4 regions of the Rhizobium sp. RSm-3 genome follow, and region 1 is predicted to be linked to each of the others. Evidence: riboswitches for the same ligand, from Rfam matches in the RefSeq annotation. Region 1 holds a riboswitch; each other region holds the start of a gene.
The links. Region 1 has a riboswitch for cobalamin ahead of cobU (bifunctional adenosylcobinamide kinase/adenosylcobinamide-phosphate guanylyltransferase). Riboswitches for the same ligand answer to the same signal wherever they lie in the genome.

Region 1 (4,661 bases):
TCGCGGCGGCGGCGGTCTAGTTCTTCGCTGTAGCGGCGTAGCGTATAACTTTCGCTGAGCTGGCCGATCACCTTGCGTTCGATCAGGTTGTTGACGACGGCGAGCGCTTCGCTTTCGCTCTTGTCGAAGATCGCCGCCGCCTGCCTGGCATTCATCTGCGGCTGCAGGAAATCGTTCCGGTAGTGGATGAAATCGGCCAGCGTCTTGCCCTCGTCCTGGGTGTCGGTCGGGTTGGCGTAAATCTCCGGCACCAGCACGAGGCCGGCATATTTGTCGCTCTCCTCGACGAGGATGACGCGCTGGGCCGAGCCGATCGGGAAGGCCTGCTTGAATTCCTCCAGTGAAATGCCCGCTTTTGCCGTCTTGACGTCGGCGCGCATTAGCTTGTCCACCGTCAGGTTGCGGATCCAGCCGACGTCGTGGGCGCTGCGGATGCTTTCGCCGCGCAGATGGAAGCGCCATGTGGCGAAGGAATAGCCGAAGGTCGAGCGCACGACGAGCGAGGAGGTGATGACGGCGGCGAGCACCAGCACGGTGATCGGGAAATCGCCGGTGATTTCGAGCGCCAGGAATGTCATCGTCAGCGGTCCGCCGATGACGGCGACGGCAAGCGAACTCATGCCGACCACGGCATAGATGACGGGCGTCAGCGTCGCAGCGGCGAAATAGGGGCCGCAATAGGCAAAGAGCTTGCCGAGCAGGGCGCCCATGAACAGCGAGGCGAAGAACAGGCCGCCCCTGAAGCCGGAGCCGATCGATATCGCCGAGGCCAAGGATTTCAACAGGAAGAGGCCGATCAGCGCCGGGATCGCTACCTCGCGCGAGAGGTTGAGATGCAGCGCGCCGTGGCCGGCCGAAAGCACTTGCGGAGAGATCATCGCCAGCAGCCCGACGACGATGCCGCCGAGCGCGGGACGGAAGGGCGGGGCGATCGAGCTCTTACGGGCCAGTTCCTCGACGAAGGAGACGCCCTGCATGATCAGGATGCCGACGCCGGCGCAGAAGACGCCGAGCAGCAGCGCCGGGATATAATCGGCCGGCACGACCGAACCGAAGCTGCCGATATCGATGGTGAAATCGCCTTCGGCGAGCAGCCTTGCGATCAAAGTGGAAACGAGGGCGGAGACGACGACCGGGGTGAGCGACACAATCGTATAGGTGCCGATGATCAGCTCGAAGGCATAGAAGGCGCCGGTCAGCGGCGCGTTGAAGGCGGCGGCGATCGCGCCGGCCGCGCCGCAGCCGACGAGGATGCGCAGATCCGAGCGGCGAAGCTGCAGCTTCAGGCCGAATTTCGAGGCAAGGCCGGCGGCAAGCTGGGTATAGCCGGCTTCCAGGCCGACGGAGGCGCCGAAGCCGTTGGAGATCAGGTTCTGCACGGCGACGATAACGCTGTCGGTCAAGGACAGGCGGCCGCCATGCAGGGCATTGGCCTCGATCGGGTCGACCATCGGTTTCTTGCGGCGTTTGGCCAACACGAAGAGCAACAGTCCGAGCAGAATGCCGCCGATGACGGGGGCGGTCAACAGCAGCATCTTGTCGTCGATCACCGACGAGCTCAGCCTTTCACTGTCTGGTATGCCGAAGACCAGCTGATGCAGTTCGTTGGAGACGAAGCTCATGCCGGTGACGGCAAGCCCCGAGGCGATGCCGACGACGGCGCCCGCCAGCGACAGGCCGACTTCGCTGCGTCGCGTCAGCGCCCGCAGCCGCCCCGGATCAAAGAAAACACGCAGCGCCCGGAACCGGCGCCGATCCAATTTCATAAGCATGGCAAGACAACTAGGCAGGAGGAGGCCCGGTCAAGGGCGATGGCGCAGACCGCTTGCGATGTAATTGCGGCGAAAAGCTGGCGCCCGGGTCAAATATTTATGACGTAAGTATCTGATAAATGACGATGTTTTAGGTAGAGTAAGTCGTGTTGCGAGCGTTGCGCCGACTGGCTGGCCGTTCCCGATCGTATCGGCCGGTTGACTTCACCCCTGAGCTTGCCTAACCATCCTAGGATATAACGGATGGTTCCGGATCGGTGTTACGCCATTCCGGATGAAAAGGGAATGTGACGGGGTGGACCCACACCGGGCGCCTTCATCACAGCCGACCCCGCGACTGTAGAGCGGTCAGGGTCTTCCATCCGGCATCGAGCCCTTTCGGCCGGCAGTCTGCAATGGTGCAGGCGGGCGGGACGGGCGACATGCCGGAAAAGCCACTGGACATGCATGGTGATCAACCGGGGTCGGACGCCTCTATTTCTACGAATCGTCCACCTCTTCTCCGATGCAGCCGGGAAGGCGAGGCAGATTCGCTGGCACGATCAGGGGCGACCGGATTCCGGTCTGCCCCGATCGCGGCCGACAACCGTGAGCCAGGAGACCTGCCATTCGTGCCGGGCGAGAAGCCCAACCCTGGGCAAGAGACCCGCTGCCAGCACGGAGGTTGTTTTGGCTGTACGATTGAATTCGGCGCTGCCTCGTGCGGTGCGACGCTGCGATCTCACCTTCTCCCCCGCGGGGAGAAGGTGGCCCGAAGGGTCGGATGAGGGGGCCGCACGGCACCTCCGTCATTTTGCCCTTCGCTTGCGCTCAGTGCATTCGCGGCTTTGCCGCTCACCCCCTCAACCGCCTGCCGGCACCTTCTCCCCGCTGGGGAGAAGGGGGATGTGGCACCGCCGCGCCCTCTCTAGCGGGAGCGCTTGCGCATGACGACGGCTCTCTCGAACACCACCTTCATCCTCGGCGGCGCACGCTCCGGCAAATCCCGCTTCGCCGAATCTCTTGTCGTGTCGACCGGCCTCGATCGTCACTACCTCGCGACCGGCCGGGCGTGGGACGAGGAGATGCAGGCACGCATCGCCCAGCACAGGGCCGATCGCGGTCCGTCTTGGACCACACATGAGGAACCGCTCGATCTTGTCGGCGCGCTCGCCGCCATCGACGGCGAGGGGCGTATCGTGCTGATCGACTGCCTGACGCTCTGGGTTACCAATCTGATGATGGAGGGGCGCGAGATGGCGGGGGAATTTGCAGCACTCGCCGATTTTCTGCCGCGCGTAAAGGCGCGGCTCGTTTTCGTTTCCAACGAGGTCGGCCTTGGCATCGTGCCCGACAATCGCATGGCGCGGGATTTTCGCGATCATGCCGGCCGTCTCCACCAGATGATCGCGGCGAAGGCCGCCGAAGTCTATTTCATCGCGGCAGGCCTGCCGCTGAAAATGAAGGGTTAAATCCATGAACCAGCAGAAGATTCCCGCAACCGTCATCACCGGCTTCCTCGGTGCCGGCAAGACGACGATGATCCGCAACCTGCTCACTAACGCGGGCGGCAAGAAGATCGCGCTCATCATCAACGAATTCGGCGATCTCGGCGTCGACGGCGACGTGCTGAAGGGCTGCGGCGCGGAGAATTGCACGGAAGACGACATTATCGAGCTGACCAATGGCTGCATCTGCTGCACGGTCGCCGACGACTTCATTCCGACGATGACGAAACTGCTCGAACGCGAACAGCGCCCCGACCATATCGTCATCGAAACCTCGGGCCTTGCCTTGCCGCAGCCGCTGGTTGCGGCTTTCAACTGGCCTGACATTCGCACCCAGGTGACCGTCGACGGCGTCATCACGGTGGTCGACAGCGCCGCTGTCGCCGCCGGCCGTTTCGCCGACGATCACGATGCGGTCGAGGCGGCACGCGGCGCAGATGAATCGCTTGATCACGAGAGCCCGATCGAGGAGTTGTTCGAGGATCAGCTCACCTGCGCCGATCTGATCGTACTCAACAAGACCGACCTGATCGACGTGGCCGGACTCGGCCGGGTGCGTGATGAGGTCGCCTCCCGCACCGCACGAAAGCCTGCGATGATCGAGGCGAGGAACGGCGAGGTGCCGGCCGGCATCCTGCTCGGCCTCGGCATCGGCACGGAGGACGATATCGCCAACCGCAAGTCGCACCACGAGCTGGAGCATGAGGACGGTGTGGCGCACGACCACGACGAATTCGACAGCTTCGTCGTCGAACTCGGCGCAGTCGCCGACATTGCCGGCTTCGTCGAGGCGCTGGAGGCCATCATATCAGCCCATGACGTGCTGCGCCTCAAGGGGTTCGTCGACGTTTCAGGCAAGCCGATGCGCCTACAGCTTCAGGCCGTCGGCAGCCGCATCGACCACTATTTCGACCGCGCCTGGACGCCTGGTGAAAAGCGCGCCACGCGTCTCGTTGTTATCGGCCTGCACGAAATGGATCAGGATGCTGTGCGGATAGCGATCGAGGCGCTGGCGTAACCCCATGCATCTGCTTCTGGCCCAGCAGGGAACGATCAGCGACGGCGAGGAGGCGATCGACCTCGGGCAGACGCCGGGCGATATCCTGTTCCTGTCGGCTGCCGACAGCGAGCTTGCGGCGGTCGCGGCCGCCCATCAAGCGCGTGGTGGACCGCATTCGCTGCGGCTCGCCAGCCTGATGAGCCTCAAGCACCCGATGTCGGTCGATACCTATGTCGAGCGCACGGCGCGACACGCCAGGCTCATCGTCGTACGTGCGCTCGGCGGCGCCAGCTATTTCCGCTATGCGCTGGAGGCGCTGCATGCGTGTGCAGCCCGCAATGGCACGCTGATTGCGGTGCTGCCGGGTGACTCCAGGCCGGATGCAGGGCTGGCGCCGTTTTC
Region 2 (4,661 bases), 160 kb from region 1:
CTATCGGCGAGCGCGTCCGCGCGCTCGTTACCGGCAATCCCCGAATGCCCCTTGCACCAGGCAATGGTCACCTGGGCGTTTTGGGATAGCTGAAGATCGACGGCTTTCCAGATGTCCGCATTGTCGATCATTCGCCTTCGCCCCTGTCCATTCGGGCTGCTTTTCTTCCAGCCGTTATTCTTCCAGATATGTCGCCTGCTGTTGCAGCCTTTGACGGCATAGACGGAGTCGGACCAGATGGTCGCGGGTTCGCCGGTCGGTTGGCTGTTGACCCACATGGCGGCCCTGAGAACGGCGGTCAATTCCATGGAATTATTGCTGGAATCGTTGACGCCACCGAAGTCGGAGGCGATTTCCACCCCATCGCGATAAGCGACAAACGACCAGCCTCCATGCCCGGAACCGGGCTCAAAACAACCGTCCGCGAAGAGGTGAAGGCCGTGTTGGGTCTCCGAGACGCCTGATGTCGGCGCAAAGGATCGGGTCTCGTCGGGAATGCCTGTCATTTTAACCGAGTCTCGGGCGATTGCTGGATAAGATCAGGAAAATACGCTAATATTTTCTCTGAGCTTATTAAGAGAAATCCGTTAAGGGAAAACGCGCGGCCGATTGAAGTCGCATTCGACCCACCGACCGTTTGCTCATTCCGGGACGACGCCGTGAAACGCCGAAACCTGTCTCTCGCCCTTCTCCTCGCCTTCGCAGCGCCCGCCGTCGCGCAGACCAATGCCATCTGCGAGGACCTGCGCGGCCGCCTCGCCGACCTGCCGCGATCGATCGGCAATGGCAATGGCCCGGAAGCCCGCCAATATGCCAGCGCCATGGCCGAGCAGAACCTCGAACTGCGCAAGGTTCGCAACGACATGCGCAGTTACGGCTGCACCTCTGGCAGCATGGTGGTGATCGGCGGCGAGAATGCCGATTATTGCGCCGAGCTCTCACAGGCCGAAGGCCGGATGATCGACAATATCGCTTATCTCCAGGACCGTCGCAACGAGCTGACCGGCCGGAACGGCGCCGATGACGACCGCCGCGAACTGATGGCCGCGCTCGACAGCAACGGCTGCAACAGCGAGAATTTCTATGCGCCGGACGAGCGCAGCGCCGACGAGCCTGCCCCGAGCGTCGAGGAGCAGGCGATGCGTTCCGATACCTTCATTCCGCTCGGCGGCGGCGAGGAGGCCGATCCGCGCTACGGCCTGCCGCGGGCCGAGATGCTGTCGCCGGTCAGCACCATGTGCGTGCGCAGCTGCGATGGCGGTTTCTTCCCGATCAGCTCGAACGCCACCTCGGTCGATTTCGGCCGCGACGCTGAGACCTGCGCCAAGATGTGCCCGGGGATCGAGACCGAACTCTTCTATCGCGAGGTGACGAGCACGGAAGCCTCGAACATGATCTCGGTCGCAACCGGCACGCCTTACAGCGCCATGAAGAACGCCTTCGCCTACAAGAACCGCGCGCCCGGTGAAAAGAACGCCTGCGCCTGCAATCTCACCGCCTATTACGACGAGATGCGCGGCAAGCAGGCAGCAAGCCAACCGCCGCAGCAGGGCTCGATCACCACCATCCGCACCAATCCGCCGGTGAAGGCCGCCGCGACACCAGCCGCGCCGCAGACACCGGTGCCGGATCGCCCCTACGACCCCACGCAAAACAAGGTCCGCCAGGTCGGCCCGCAGTTTCTGGCCGGCGACCAGGGCTCGATCGATCTCGCCAATCCCGCCGCACCTGGCCCCCAACCGCAGCAGTAGCAGCCGCAGCAGCAGTGATTGGCTACGGCTCGTTGCGTCCCCAACCGTCGTGAAAGACGAGTTCTTCGAGCGGCAGCCGCTGCCGCCAGCCTTTGACCGATAGTTCCGGCTGGTCATAGAGCCGATCAACGAAACCGGCGCAGAGCCAGGCGACCACCTCGATATGCTCGGGTATGCCGAGAATGCTCTTCAGCTCGCCCTCGCGAAAAATGCTGACCCAGCCGATGCCGACCCCTTCGGCGCGGGCCGCCAGCCAGAGATTCTGGATGGCGCAGACCGTGGAATAGCTATCCATCCGCGGATTATGCGTACGCCCCAGCACGACGCTGCCGCTGCGGGTGGGATCGCAGGTCACGCAGATGCCGAGCGGCGCCTCGACGATGCCTTCGAGCTTGAGGGAGCGGTAGGCCTGGCGCCGCTCACCCTCGAACATCGATGCCGCTTCCTCGTTGGCCTTCGAAAAGGCATCCCGGACGCGCGCGCGCACCGTTGGGTTTTTCACCAGAATGAAATTCCACGGCTGCATGAAGCCGACAGAGGGTGCATGGTGGGCGGCCGTCAGCAGCCGCGCCACCACATCGTCGGGCAAGGGATCGGGCAGGAACTGGCTGCGAACGTCGCGCCGCGTCATGATCGCATGATAGACGGCCTCGCGTTCGGCCGAGGAAAAACCGGACGCCACTGACAGGGCATCCTCATCTAAGGGTCGCATCGTCAAATCCCCAACAACGCAACCGCCCGCCGTCCGCGCGGGTTGGGTCTATCTTGCCAGGCCGGTCTTCTGACTTGGCGTCACCCGTCTGCCGCAGCCTTCCCGGCAAAAGCCAGTGGCATGATAAAACGGCGGACGTCGGCCTTACAGCGTTGGGCACGTTCCGGTCTTGCACCGGATTCCCGATTCTCCCGCTTGAAAAGCGGGCACCTGACGGCGCATCTATTTCAGCAAACCGGCTCTGCGGCAAGCGGCCTCATGCCGCGTTCACCCGTATGTGACATCGATCGCGTGGACAGCTGCGCATCGCTCCCGTAGAACTCAACAGATCCCGACCGACGCCCATGGCGCCGCGATTTGTCTCTTTGCACCCCGGTTGCCCGTGCCCCGCTTCACGCCCATGATCCTTGCGGTCGCCCTGTTCATGGAACAGATGGATTCGACCGTGATTGCCACCAGCCTGCCGGCGATAGCCGCCGATATCGGCACATCGCCGATCGCGCTGAAGCTTGCCGTCACCAGCTATCTCGTGGCGCTGGCGATCTTCATTCCGATCAGCGGCTGGATGTCGGATCGTTTCGGTGCGCGCAACATCTTCCGCATGGCGATCTTTGTCTTCATGGTGGGTTCGGTCGCCTGCGCCTTTTCCAATTCGATCGCGGCCTTCGTCGTCTCGCGGCTGATCCAGGGGGCCGGCGGCTCGATGATGACGCCGGTCAGCCGCCTGCTGCTGGTCCGGGGAACGCCGCGCCACGAACTCGTCGATGCCATGGCGTGGCTCACCATTCCGGCGCTGATCGGCCCGATCATGGGGCCGCCGATCGGCGGCTTCCTCACCACCTATCTCAGCTGGCACTGGATCTTCTGGATCAACATCCCGATCGGGGTGCTCGGCATCATCCTCGTCACGCGTTTCCTGCCGGCGGTCGAACCGCGCAGCCCACGGCCGATGGATTTTCCGGGCTTCTTCCTTTGCGGCATCGGCTTTTCCGGCTTCGTCTTCGGCCTCTCGGTCATCAGCCTTCCCGCCGTGCCCGTCATCTACGGTTACGTCACGGTGGCGATTGGCATCCTTGCCGGCCTCCTCTATCTCCTGCATGCCCGCCGCGCGCCCTATCCGCTTCTCGATCCGAAAATGTTCCACTACCCGATGTTCCGGGCGGCGATCCTCGGCGCCTCCAATTTCCGCATGGGGCTCGGCGCCCTGCCCTTTCTGATGCCGCTGATGCTGCAGCTCGGCTTCGGCCTGACGCCGCTGCAATCGGGTTCGGTCACCTTCGTCAGCGCGCTCGGCTCGATGGGGTCGAAATTTGCCGCTTCGCGCACCTTCAATGCCTTCGGTTTCCGCACCGTCATATCGATCACCACCTTGCTGGCGGCGATCTTCCTCGGCATCAACGGGTTCTTCACCACTGAGACGCCGCTGCCGCTGATCATGGCCTGCCTGCTGATCGGCGGCCTCTTCCGCTCCATGGCCTTCTCGGGCGTCAATGCCATGGCCTTCGGCGATGTCGACGATGCCGACAGCAGCCAGGCGACCGCAATCAATGCCGTCGCCCAGCGTATCTCCATGGCGATGGGTGTGGCGATCGCCGGCGGCATCCTCGAAATTTCGAGCAGTCTTCATGGCGGCAGGCTGCTGGTTTCGGATTTCCACATCGCCTTCTTCAGCGTCTCGGCAATCTCGGCGCTCGCCTGCATCACCTTCCTGCGCCTGCCGCGCGACGCCGGCGCGGAACTGACGACACGCCGCCGTAAGCACCGCCAGGCCGAGCCGGAAGAGGCCATGGCGGAAAACAGCCCTTGATCCCGCAGGCCGCCGCTTCGGTATCCCATTCTACTTTATGATTTATTCACACATCGAAGACACACTGCGTCTGCTCGTTTTGGGTCGCAAGGGGGACATGGGTATGAGTGCTCATGCTGCGACCGCCGGCGTGGATGCCTGTATTGATAGGCTGGTCGGGACCATAGCCGACTGAGCCCGCGTTTCGAGGCCCCCGCGGCATGTTCCAATTTTTAAAAGCGATGCCTCTGACAGCCAAGCTGGCGGCGATTATCGTGGCCGTCAACCTTTGCGGCATCTCCGCCTTTGCCACCTATACGTGGATGTACGAAACCAAGGCGTTGATCGATGGCGCCAAGGCGAACTGGTCCAAGGATGTGGAGCAGTTCGCCTCTCTGGCCGCCGGCGGCGT
Region 3 (4,661 bases), on a different contig from region 1:
GGCGTCGTGGTGGTCGCAGCATTGGTCGCGGTCGTTCCGCCGCTATTCCTCGCTGGGGCGTGGGACGAATGGATCTACAAGGGCCTTGCCATCCTGCTGATCGGCTGCCCCTGCGCGCTTGTCATCTCGACGCCGGCGGCGATCGCCGCCTCGCTTTCAGCAGGCGCCCGGCGCGGACTGCTGATGAAGGGCGGCGCGGTGTTGGAAACGCTCGGCAAGGTGACGATGGTCGCCTTCGATAAGACAGGCACGCTGACGGAAGGCAAGCCTCAAGTGACTGATATCGTTTCCTTCGGATTGAGTGAGGCGCAGATCTTGTCGCGCGCGGCAGTGCTGGAGCAGGGCTCCAGCCACCCCTTGGCGCTGGCGATCCTCAAACGCGCCAAGGCTGGCGGCGTCCCCGTGCCGCCGGCTTTCGAACTGGAAGCGCTGCCGGGCAAGGGGGTCAGCGGTAAAGTCGGCGGCGAGACTCTCGATTTGCTGTCGCCGTCCGCTGCCCGCGAGCGCGGAGCGCTCGACGGCGAAAAGGATGCACGCATTACTGTTCTGAACGATGAGGGCAAGAGCGTATCGGTGCTGCTCGTCAATGGTGTTGCAGCCGGCCTGATCGCCATGCGCGACGAGCCGCGCGAGGATGCGCAGGCCGGGCTTGCCACGCTTAAATCGGCCGGCGTCAAGGCGATGATGCTGACGGGCGACAACAAGCGGACGGCGGCAGCCGTTGCCGGCATGCTCGGCATCGACTGGCGCGGCGAGATGATGCCCGAGGACAAGCAGCGGGTCGTCAGCGAATTGAAGCGCCAGGGTTTCATCGTCGCCAAGGTCGGGGACGGTATCAACGACGCTCCGGCATTGGCCGCCGCCGATATCGGCATCGCCATGGGCGGCGGCACCGATGTGGCGCTGGAAACGGCGGATGCCGCCGTGCTGCACGGGCGCGTCGGCGACGTGGCCCGGATGATCGAACTGTCCAAACGCACGATGCGCAACATCCTAGAGAATATCACCATCGCGCTCGGGCTGAAGGCGGTGTTCCTGGTGACGACGATCCTAGGGATCACCGGGCTCTGGCCGGCGATCCTCGCCGATACCGGCGCCACCGTGCTGGTGACGATCAATGCACTTAGGCTGCTTCGGATAAAGGGACAGTGACGATTCGGGGGACGATTCGGGCCTGACCAGGAAACAAAATCTGAGGGCCGGCTACGGGTCGGTCCTCTTCATCCGGCCCTTCTCCACAGCCTGTTTTCTTTAAGCCTTCGTTATCCATGTTTTTCACAGGAACGCAGCGATTTCAAACCTGTCGTAACGCAAGGCGAAAACCATCCGTTGACACGATTTTGGATTGGCATACTATATCTAGTGTTCAAGGTTCCTTCGATTCGTCAGGATCGCAGGCTAAGACGGGAATACGGTGCGTTTCGCCATGACGGCGCAACAAGGCCGGAGCTGCCCCCGCAACTGTGAGCGGCGAGCAACTGTCCGATTTCAGGTCACTGAGGCATGATGCCTTGGGAAGGCTGGGGCAGGGTGCTTCGACCCGCAAGCCAGGAGACCTGCCTTGAACGAGATGTCCACGGGCGGGGTGTCCGGAAGGTCGCGTGCATGACAGCGGAATGATCCGCGCCTGTTGCGCTGCCCCGAACGTCCGCATGAGCACTTCGGGGTTGAAGTTATGTCCAGAACATCAAGGCCGCCGCCCGCGCAAATCCCGAAAGGGATCCTCTCGGGCGTTTAAACCGCCGACTTTGCCAGATCACCATCAAACGTTGCCCCGGACGTCGCAAGGCGACCGATCCCAGTATTGCGTCCTGAATTCTTTGACATCACGAGGAACATGATGAGCGTTACCGTCTACAGCAAACCCGCCTGCGTCCAATGCACCGCCACCTATCGCGCCCTCGACCGCCTGGGCGTCGATTACGACGTCGTCGATATCTCCGAGGACGCCGAGGCGCTCGATCGTGTGCGCGGCATGGGCTATATGCAGGTTCCCGTCGTCGTTGCCGGCGAGCAGCATTGGGCGGGGTTCCGTCCGGATATGATCAGCGCGCTCTCCTGACCGAGGAAAGGCGATGGGCCTGATCGTCTATTATTCCAGCCGATCCGAGAATACCCATCGCTTCGTCGCCAAGCTCGGGATGCGCGCGGCGCGCATTCCCTCAAGCGGCGCAGAGGCGTTCCATATCCGCGAACCTTTCGTGCTTGTCGTGCCGACCTATAGCGGCGCCGGCGGCCCAGGGATCGTAAAGGGGGCCGTTCCCAAGCAGGTGATCCGTTTCTTGAACGATGCGGAGAATCGAGGACGCATCCGGGGCGTGATTGCCGCGGGCAACAGCAATTTCGGCGAGACATATGGGCTCGCCGGCGACGTGATCTCGCAGAAATGCCAGGTGCCTTACCTCTACAGGTTCGAGCTCATCGGCACGGAGGAGGATGTCGCCAACGTCAAACGCGGATTGGAACGGTTTTGGACACGGGAACAACTCTGACGCGGGATGCGGGCGCAAAACCGCATAACACTTTTGCTCATCCCGCCGGCGAACGCCCTTTGAAAGCGGCGGAGACGCTCGACTATCACGCGCTGAACGCGATGCTGAACCTCTATGACGACGAGGGCAGGATCCAGCTCGACAAGGACCGCATGGCGGCGAAGCAGTATTTCCTGCAGCATGTGAACCAGAACACCGTGTTCTTTCACAATCTCCGGGAAAAGCTCGATTACCTCGTCACCGAGGGCTATTACGAGCAGGAGGTTCTCGATCAATATTCGTTCAATTTCGTCCGCGACCTGTTCGATCAGGCCTATGCCAGGAAATTCCGTTTCCCGACCTTCCTCGGCGCCTTCAAATATTACACCAGCTATACGCTGAAGACCTTCGACGGGAAGCGCTATCTCGAGCGCTACGAGGACCGCATCTGCATGGTGGCGCTGACCCTGGCGCGCGGCGACGAGGCCCTTGCCCGCGACATGGTCGACGAGATCATTTCCGGCCGTTTTCAGCCGGCGACGCCGACCTTCCTCAATGCCGGCAAGCAACAGCGCGGCGAACTCGTCTCCTGCTTCCTGCTGCGGGTCGAGGACAATATGGAATCGATCGGCCGGTCGATCAATTCGGCGCTGCAATTGTCGAAACGTGGCGGTGGCGTCGCGCTGTCTCTCACCAACATCCGCGAGGCCGGTGCGCCGATCAAGCAGATCGAGAACCAGTCGTCGGGCATCATCCCCGTCATGAAACTGCTCGAAGACAGTTTCTCCTATGCCAACCAGCTCGGTGCCCGCCAGGGGGCGGGCGCCGTCTATCTCAATGCCCATCACCCCGACATCATGCGCTTCCTCGACACCAAGCGCGAAAATGCCGACGAGAAGATCCGCATCAAGACGCTGTCGCTCGGCGTCGTCGTGCCCGACATCACCTTCGAACTCGCGAAAAACAATGAGGACATGTATCTGTTCTCGCCCTATGACGTCGAGCGCGTCTACGGTGTGCCCTTCACCGAGATTTCGGTGACGGAAAAGTACCGGGAGATGGTGGCGGACGCCCGCATCTCGAAGAAGAAGATCAAAGCGCGTGAATTCTTCCAGGTGCTTGCCGAAATCCAGTTCGAGAGCGGCTATCCCTACATCATGTTCGAAGACACGGTGAACCGGGCAAACCCGGTTGCGGGTCGCATCTCCATGAGCAATCTCTGCTCGGAGATCTTGCAGGTGAGCGAGGCGAGCGACTACAATGACGACCTCTCCTACAAGCATCTCGGCAAGGATATTTCCTGCAATCTCGGCTCGCTGAATATCGCCGCGGCCATGGATTCCAACGATTTCGGCAGGACGATCGAGACTTCGATCCGGGCACTGACGGCGGTCTCCGACATGAGCCACATCGCCTCGGTTCCGTCGATCGAGAAGGGCAATGACGACAGCCATGCGATCGGCCTCGGCCAGATGAACCTGCACGGCTATCTCGCCCGCGAACGCATCTTCTACGGCTCCGAGGAAGGCGTCGATTTCACCAATATCTATTTCTATACGGTGACCTATCACGCGATCCGCGCCTCGAACCTGCTGGCGGTCGAGCGGGGCCAAAGCTTCAAGGGCTTCGAAAAATCGAAATATGCCTCCGGTGACTATTTCGACAAATATACCGAAAAGGAATGGAAGCCGGCGACCGGCAAGGTGCAGGCGCTGTTCGACAAATCAGGAATCCATATTCCGACACAGGATGATTGGGCGGCGTTGAAGAAGGCCGTCATGACCTCCGGCCTTTATAACCAGAACCTGCAGGCGGTGCCGCCGACGGGGTCGATCTCCTACATCAACCACTCGACCTCCTCGATCCATCCGATCGTCTCGAAGATCGAGATCCGCAAGGAAGGCAAGATCGGCCGCGTCTACTATCCGGCGCCGTTCATGACCAACGACAATCTCGATTATTATCAGGACGCTTACGAGATCGGGGCGGAGAAAATCATCGATACCTATGCGGCGGCGACCCAGCATGTCGATCAGGGCCTGTCGCTGACCCTGTTCTTCCGCGACACGGCAACGACGCGCGATATCAACAAGGCGCAGATTTACGCCTGGAGGAAGGGCATCAAGACGATCTACTACATCCGCCTTCGCCAGATGGCGCTGTCCGGCACCGAGGTGCAGGGCTGCGTGT
Region 4 (4,661 bases), on a different contig from region 1:
CCCTCGGAAATCATACGCCAGTCCAGGAAAAAGGCCATTCCTCAATCCAGGACGTATTGGATGTGGTGCCGGCCATGCACGGCCGATTTCTGGACATGGGCGCGAACGCCGAAAACCCGGCCGATCATATCCTCCGTCAGCACATCCTCTGGCGCGCCCGCGGCGACGACCTCGCCCTTCTGAAGCACCGCCAGGCTGTCGCAGAACATCGCCGCCAGGTTGAGATCGTGCAGCGCGACAATGCAGGTGATGCCGAGCTTCGAGATCAGCCGGAGGATGTCGAGCTGGTGCTGGATATCGAGATGATTGGTCGGCTCGTCGAGCAGCAGCTCACCCGGCGCCTGCGCCAGCGACCGCGCAATATGGACACGCTGACGCTCGCCGCCCGATAGCGTCTGCCAGAGCTGACCCGCCCGCTCTCGCATGGCGACCCGCAACAAGGCCTCGTCGACCGCGGCATCGTCCTCCGCGCCCCAGGGTGAGAGCAGCCCGCGATGCGGCGTGCGGCCGAGCCGCACCACGTCGCGCACGGTCAGTTGCGTCTCGGTCGTCGATTGCTGCTCGACGAAGGCGATGCGCCGCGCAAGGGCTGCGCGCGACAGTGAGGCGATATCGTCTTCGCCCAGCCGGATAACGCCGCTGCGGACCTTGCGCAGCCGGCAGATCAGCCTGAGCAGGCTCGATTTGCCGGAACCGTTCGGCCCGAGCAGGCCGAGCACCTTGCCCTTTGCCACCGTCAGGCTGACCCCGTTGACGATGATCGTGTCGCCGGCGGCGAAACTCACCGCGTCGATGGTAATGCTCATGCGCTCCTCCGCACGCGATAGAGGATGACGGCGAAGGCCGGCGCGCCGAAGAGCGCGGTGACGACGCCGATCGGCAGGACCTGCTGCGGGATGATGATGCGTGAGACGATATCGGCGCCGACCATGTAGATCGCGCCGCCGAGTGCCGTTGCCGGCAGCAGCCGCCGATGGCCCGGTCCGACGAGGAAGCGGGCGGCATGCGGAATGACCAGGCCGACGAAGCCGATCGAGCCGACCATGCTGACGACGCTTGCCGTCATCGCCGCCGTCAGGGCAAAGAGCAGGATCTGAACGCGGCGCACGGCAATGCCGAGCGAGGCGGCCGCATCCGTGCCGAAGGCGAAGGCATCGAGCGCCCGGACATGGGCCATGCAGACGAGGAAACCGGCAAGCGCGATCGGCACCGAGAGATAGACATCCGGCCAGCGCACGCCGCTGAGCGAGCCCAGCAGCCAGAACAACACGCCGCGCGCCTGCTCGGCATTGGCCGAGGTCGTGACGATATAGGAGGTGAGCGCATTGAAGAGCTGCGAACCGGCGACACCGCAGAGAATGATGCGCTCGCCGGTTCCGCCCGCCCCCGTGGCGAGAAAGCCGACCAGCAGAAAAGCGACGACCGCGCCGAGAAAGGCGCCGCCCGAAAGCCCGAGAACGCCGTAGCCGAAGCCGAGGATCATCACCGAGACCGCCCCGGTCGAAGCCCCGGCGGAAATGCCGAGCACATAGGGTTCGGCCAGCGGATTGCGCAGCAGCGCCTGCAGGATCGCGCCCGAGAGCGACAGCGAGGCGCCGGCGCTCGCCGCGACCAGCGCCCGGCTGAGGCGATAATCCCAGACGATGCCCTGATGGATGCGGCTGAGCTCGAAATCCGTGCCGAACAGCCGGTTCGACACCGCCTCCGCCGTGGTCGCCAGCGGAATGGCGATCTCGCCGATCGAAACGGCAAGGCTGATCATCAGCCCGAGAAGAAGGAAGGCGGCAATGGTGAGCGCGGCAAGCGCCCACCATCCCGGCTCTCTGGCCGTTGCTGCCGTCACTGGGTCAGGCCGAAGGACTTGATGCCCTTCGCCAGCGTCTCGATGCCGTCGATAGTGCGTATCGTCGGGTTCATCGATTGCGCGTCCATCATCACGAAGCGCCTGTTCTTCACCGCGTCCAGCTCCTTGGTGACGGGATCCTTCTCGAGGAAATCGATCTTCACCTCGGGATCGTCGGCGGCGTAGCGGCGCCGGTCCATGGTGGCGAGCACGATGACGGCGGGGTTCGCCTCGGAAATGGTTTCCCAGCCGACCAGCGGCCATTCCTCTTCGGTGGTGACGACATTCCTGGCGCCGATCGTCTTCAGGATATAGGCAGGCGCGCTGTTCTTGCCGGCAATGAAGGCGTCGCCATTGGCCTCCTTGCTGGAGAACCAGAAGACGACCGGCAGGTTCTTGCCCGCTGCGCCCGATATCGAAGCCACCGCATCGGCCTCGCGCTTCTTCAGCTCGGAGATCAGTGCATCGCCGCGCTCCTTCACGTCGAAAATTTCAGAGAGTTCGGCGATTTCACGATAGATCAACTCCATCGTGAACAGCTCCCTGCGCACGCCGTCGCCGCCATCGGTGTTGACCTTGGCGACGCAATCGGCCGGCGCGAGATAGGTGTTGATGCCGACATCCTCGAACTGCTCGCGCTTGCCGACCGAGCCCTGCGCGCCGACATGCCATTCGAACTCGGCCGCCACCAGGTCGGGCTCTTGCCCGACGACGGATTCGAAGCTCGGATCATTGTCGGCGAGACGCTTTATCTTGCTGTTGGCCTCGGCATATTGCGGCAGCACGGGACCGACCCAGACGGCCGTGCCTGCGATCTTGTCGGCAAGGCCGAGCGAGAAGAGAATTTCGGTCATGCCCTGGCCGATCGAAACGATCTTCGACGGGGCCTTCTGGAACGTCACCTGCTCACCGCAATTGGTGATGGTCAAAGGATATTGAGTGGCGGCAAGGCTCGGTGCCGCAAGGCCGATCAGCCCGAAGGCAAATGTCATGGTGGCGAGAATCTGACGCATGAAAAACCTCGATTGAAGGGAAAAAGCACGGTTATGCCGCACGCGCGGCCGAAGGCACGCTGAGACGTGCGCTAACCGCAGGAGGCCCAATCGAGACGGATGCATGCCGGAATTCGGCGAAGGTTCAGAAGGTCAATCATGTCTGTTCCTTGTCCGGGCATCCCCGCCCGGTTGATTGGATCGTGATTGACGGCAGGTCTCCTGGCTTGCGGATATCCATCGGTTCATCCACCTTCCCGCGATATATCGCAGTGGCGAGGCCATAAGCCCTTCAGAGATGGCCGGTCGCTGGCCATAGCTGAGATGATCGACAATCCGCTTACAGTTGCGGGGGCAGCCACGGTCTCGGTCCCTACTGGGTCGTCCTCACCGTGTTCCCTATTAATCCCCTTGGAGTCATCTTCAGGGAACCGTCGCCCCCCAGTTACGTCGCCTGCCCGGGCGACGTCAATGATTATTGCGGGGGACGGGGTTTGGGTGGGTGAAAAATGGAGACTGAAAGGAGCATCCTCGCCTCCTCAGGATACGGCGTTCGTAAGCGTTGGCGCCGCCTTCTCAGTTCCCGCTGTCGCGGGCGCGGCATCTTCCGACCTCCCTCATGCTGAGGTGCGCAGCCCGAGAGGGCGGAGCCTCGAAGCACGCGCCGCAACGCTGCTCCCTGCGTCCCTACAACGCATCCAGCGGTATCTTCAGATACCGCCGGCCGTTCTCCTCGGGCTCGGGCAATCTGCCTCCCCGAATATTCACCTGCAGCGCGTGCAGCATCAGCTTCGGTTTCGGCAGCGTGCGGTCGCGCGCCTGGCGCAGCGCCACGAAGCCGGCCTCGTCGATGGCTGATATATGCGGATTACCGCTTTTCTGGGCGGCTATCGTGCTTTCCCAGCGCGGGTGACGGCCGCCAGGTTGATAGTCGTGGCCGGAAAAGAGCCGGGTCTCCTCGGGCAGCGACAGGATGGCCTGGATCGAGTGCCAGAGGGCGCTGGCGCTGCCGCCGGGAAAATCCGTGCGCGCCGTGCCGGAATCCGGTGTGAACACGGTGTCATGCACGAAGGCGGCGTCGCCGATCACATAGGTCACCGAGGCAAGGGTATGGCCGGGCGAGAACATCACGCGGGCTTTGAGCCCGCCGATCTCGAAGGTGTCGCCGTCGGCAAACAACCGGTCCCATTGCGAGCCGTCGGTTTCGAGTGCCGGCCAGTTGTAGATCTCCTTCCAGAGCACCTGCACGTCAGTGACATGGACGCCGATGGCCGTCGGCGCGCCGGTCTTTCCTTTGAGGTAATGCGCGGCGGAGAAATGATCGGCATGCGGATGCGTGTCGAGGATCCACTCGACCGTCAGCCCCTCGCTGTCGATATGCGCGAGGATGGCGTCGGCATTGGCCGTCCCCGTTGCACCCGACATCTCGTCGAAATCGAGCACTGGGTCGATGATGGCGCAGCGTTTCGTCACCGGGTCGGCAACGACATATTGCACACTGCAGGTGCGGGGCTCGAAGAAGGCCGTCACGCCAGCCGCCTGCCCGGCCCGCTTCTCCAGCCAGCGGCGTGCGCCGGCAAGATCGAAGCCGAGGTTTTGACCGAAGGCCTGAACATCCCCGACCTTCATGCGCCCATCCAGCACCTCGCCCAGCGTATAGAGCGTCAGCGCCCGTGTGCCGCTCTTGCAATGGGCGACGACTGGTCCCTTCGCCTCGGCCATCGCCGCCTGGAAGGCCCGGATATCGGCCTCGGTGATCTCGGCCCCTTTCACCGGCACGAAGCCGTAGGCGAGCCCCGCGGCGGCAGCGGACGCCTTTTCCGCCG

Region 2: it holds a riboswitch for cobalamin, as region 1 does, so the genes downstream of both, bluB (5,6-dimethylbenzimidazole synthase) here and cobU (bifunctional adenosylcobinamide kinase/adenosylcobinamide-phosphate guanylyltransferase) in region 1, are expected to answer to the same signal.
Region 3: it holds a riboswitch for cobalamin, as region 1 does, so the genes downstream of both, nrdH (glutaredoxin-like protein NrdH) here and cobU (bifunctional adenosylcobinamide kinase/adenosylcobinamide-phosphate guanylyltransferase) in region 1, are expected to answer to the same signal.
Region 4: it holds a riboswitch for cobalamin, as region 1 does, so the genes downstream of both, BBJ66_RS09050 (ABC transporter substrate-binding protein) here and cobU (bifunctional adenosylcobinamide kinase/adenosylcobinamide-phosphate guanylyltransferase) in region 1, are expected to answer to the same signal.

Annotation. Positions count from the first base shown of each region.
Region 1 covers NZ_MAWZ01000024.1:87,476-92,136, forward strand. Annotated here, with positions in the region: gene BBJ66_RS19525 (chloride channel protein) at 1-1,772, opposite strand, end outside; cobalamin riboswitch at 2,000-2,396, shown strand; gene cobU (bifunctional adenosylcobinamide kinase/adenosylcobinamide-phosphate guanylyltransferase) at 2,699-3,223, shown strand; gene cobW (cobalamin biosynthesis protein CobW) at 3,228-4,277, shown strand; gene cobN (cobaltochelatase subunit CobN) at 4,282-4,661, shown strand, end outside.
Region 2 covers NZ_MAWZ01000024.1:252,191-256,851, reverse strand. Annotated here, with positions in the region: gene BBJ66_RS20290 (ribonuclease H family protein) at 1-506, opposite strand, end outside; gene BBJ66_RS20285 (DUF2865 domain-containing protein) at 660-1,751, shown strand; gene bluB (5,6-dimethylbenzimidazole synthase) at 1,774-2,463, opposite strand; cobalamin riboswitch at 2,506-2,692, opposite strand; gene BBJ66_RS20275 (MFS transporter) at 2,864-4,270, shown strand; gene BBJ66_RS20270 (methyl-accepting chemotaxis protein) at 4,471-4,661, shown strand, end outside.
Region 3 covers NZ_MAWZ01000031.1:5,398-10,058, reverse strand. Annotated here, with positions in the region: gene BBJ66_RS22440 (heavy metal translocating P-type ATPase) at 1-1,152, shown strand, start outside; cobalamin riboswitch at 1,353-1,578, shown strand; gene nrdH (glutaredoxin-like protein NrdH) at 1,841-2,062, shown strand; gene nrdI (class Ib ribonucleoside-diphosphate reductase assembly flavoprotein NrdI) at 2,076-2,492, shown strand; gene nrdE (class 1b ribonucleoside-diphosphate reductase subunit alpha) at 2,471-4,661, shown strand, end outside.
Region 4 covers NZ_MAWZ01000006.1:111,857-116,517, forward strand. Annotated here, with positions in the region: gene BBJ66_RS09040 (ABC transporter ATP-binding protein) at 42-806, opposite strand; gene BBJ66_RS09045 (FecCD family ABC transporter permease) at 803-1,843, opposite strand; gene BBJ66_RS09050 (ABC transporter substrate-binding protein) at 1,840-2,856, opposite strand; cobalamin riboswitch at 3,031-3,286, opposite strand; gene blh (bifunctional sulfur transferase/dioxygenase Blh) at 3,523-4,661, opposite strand, start outside.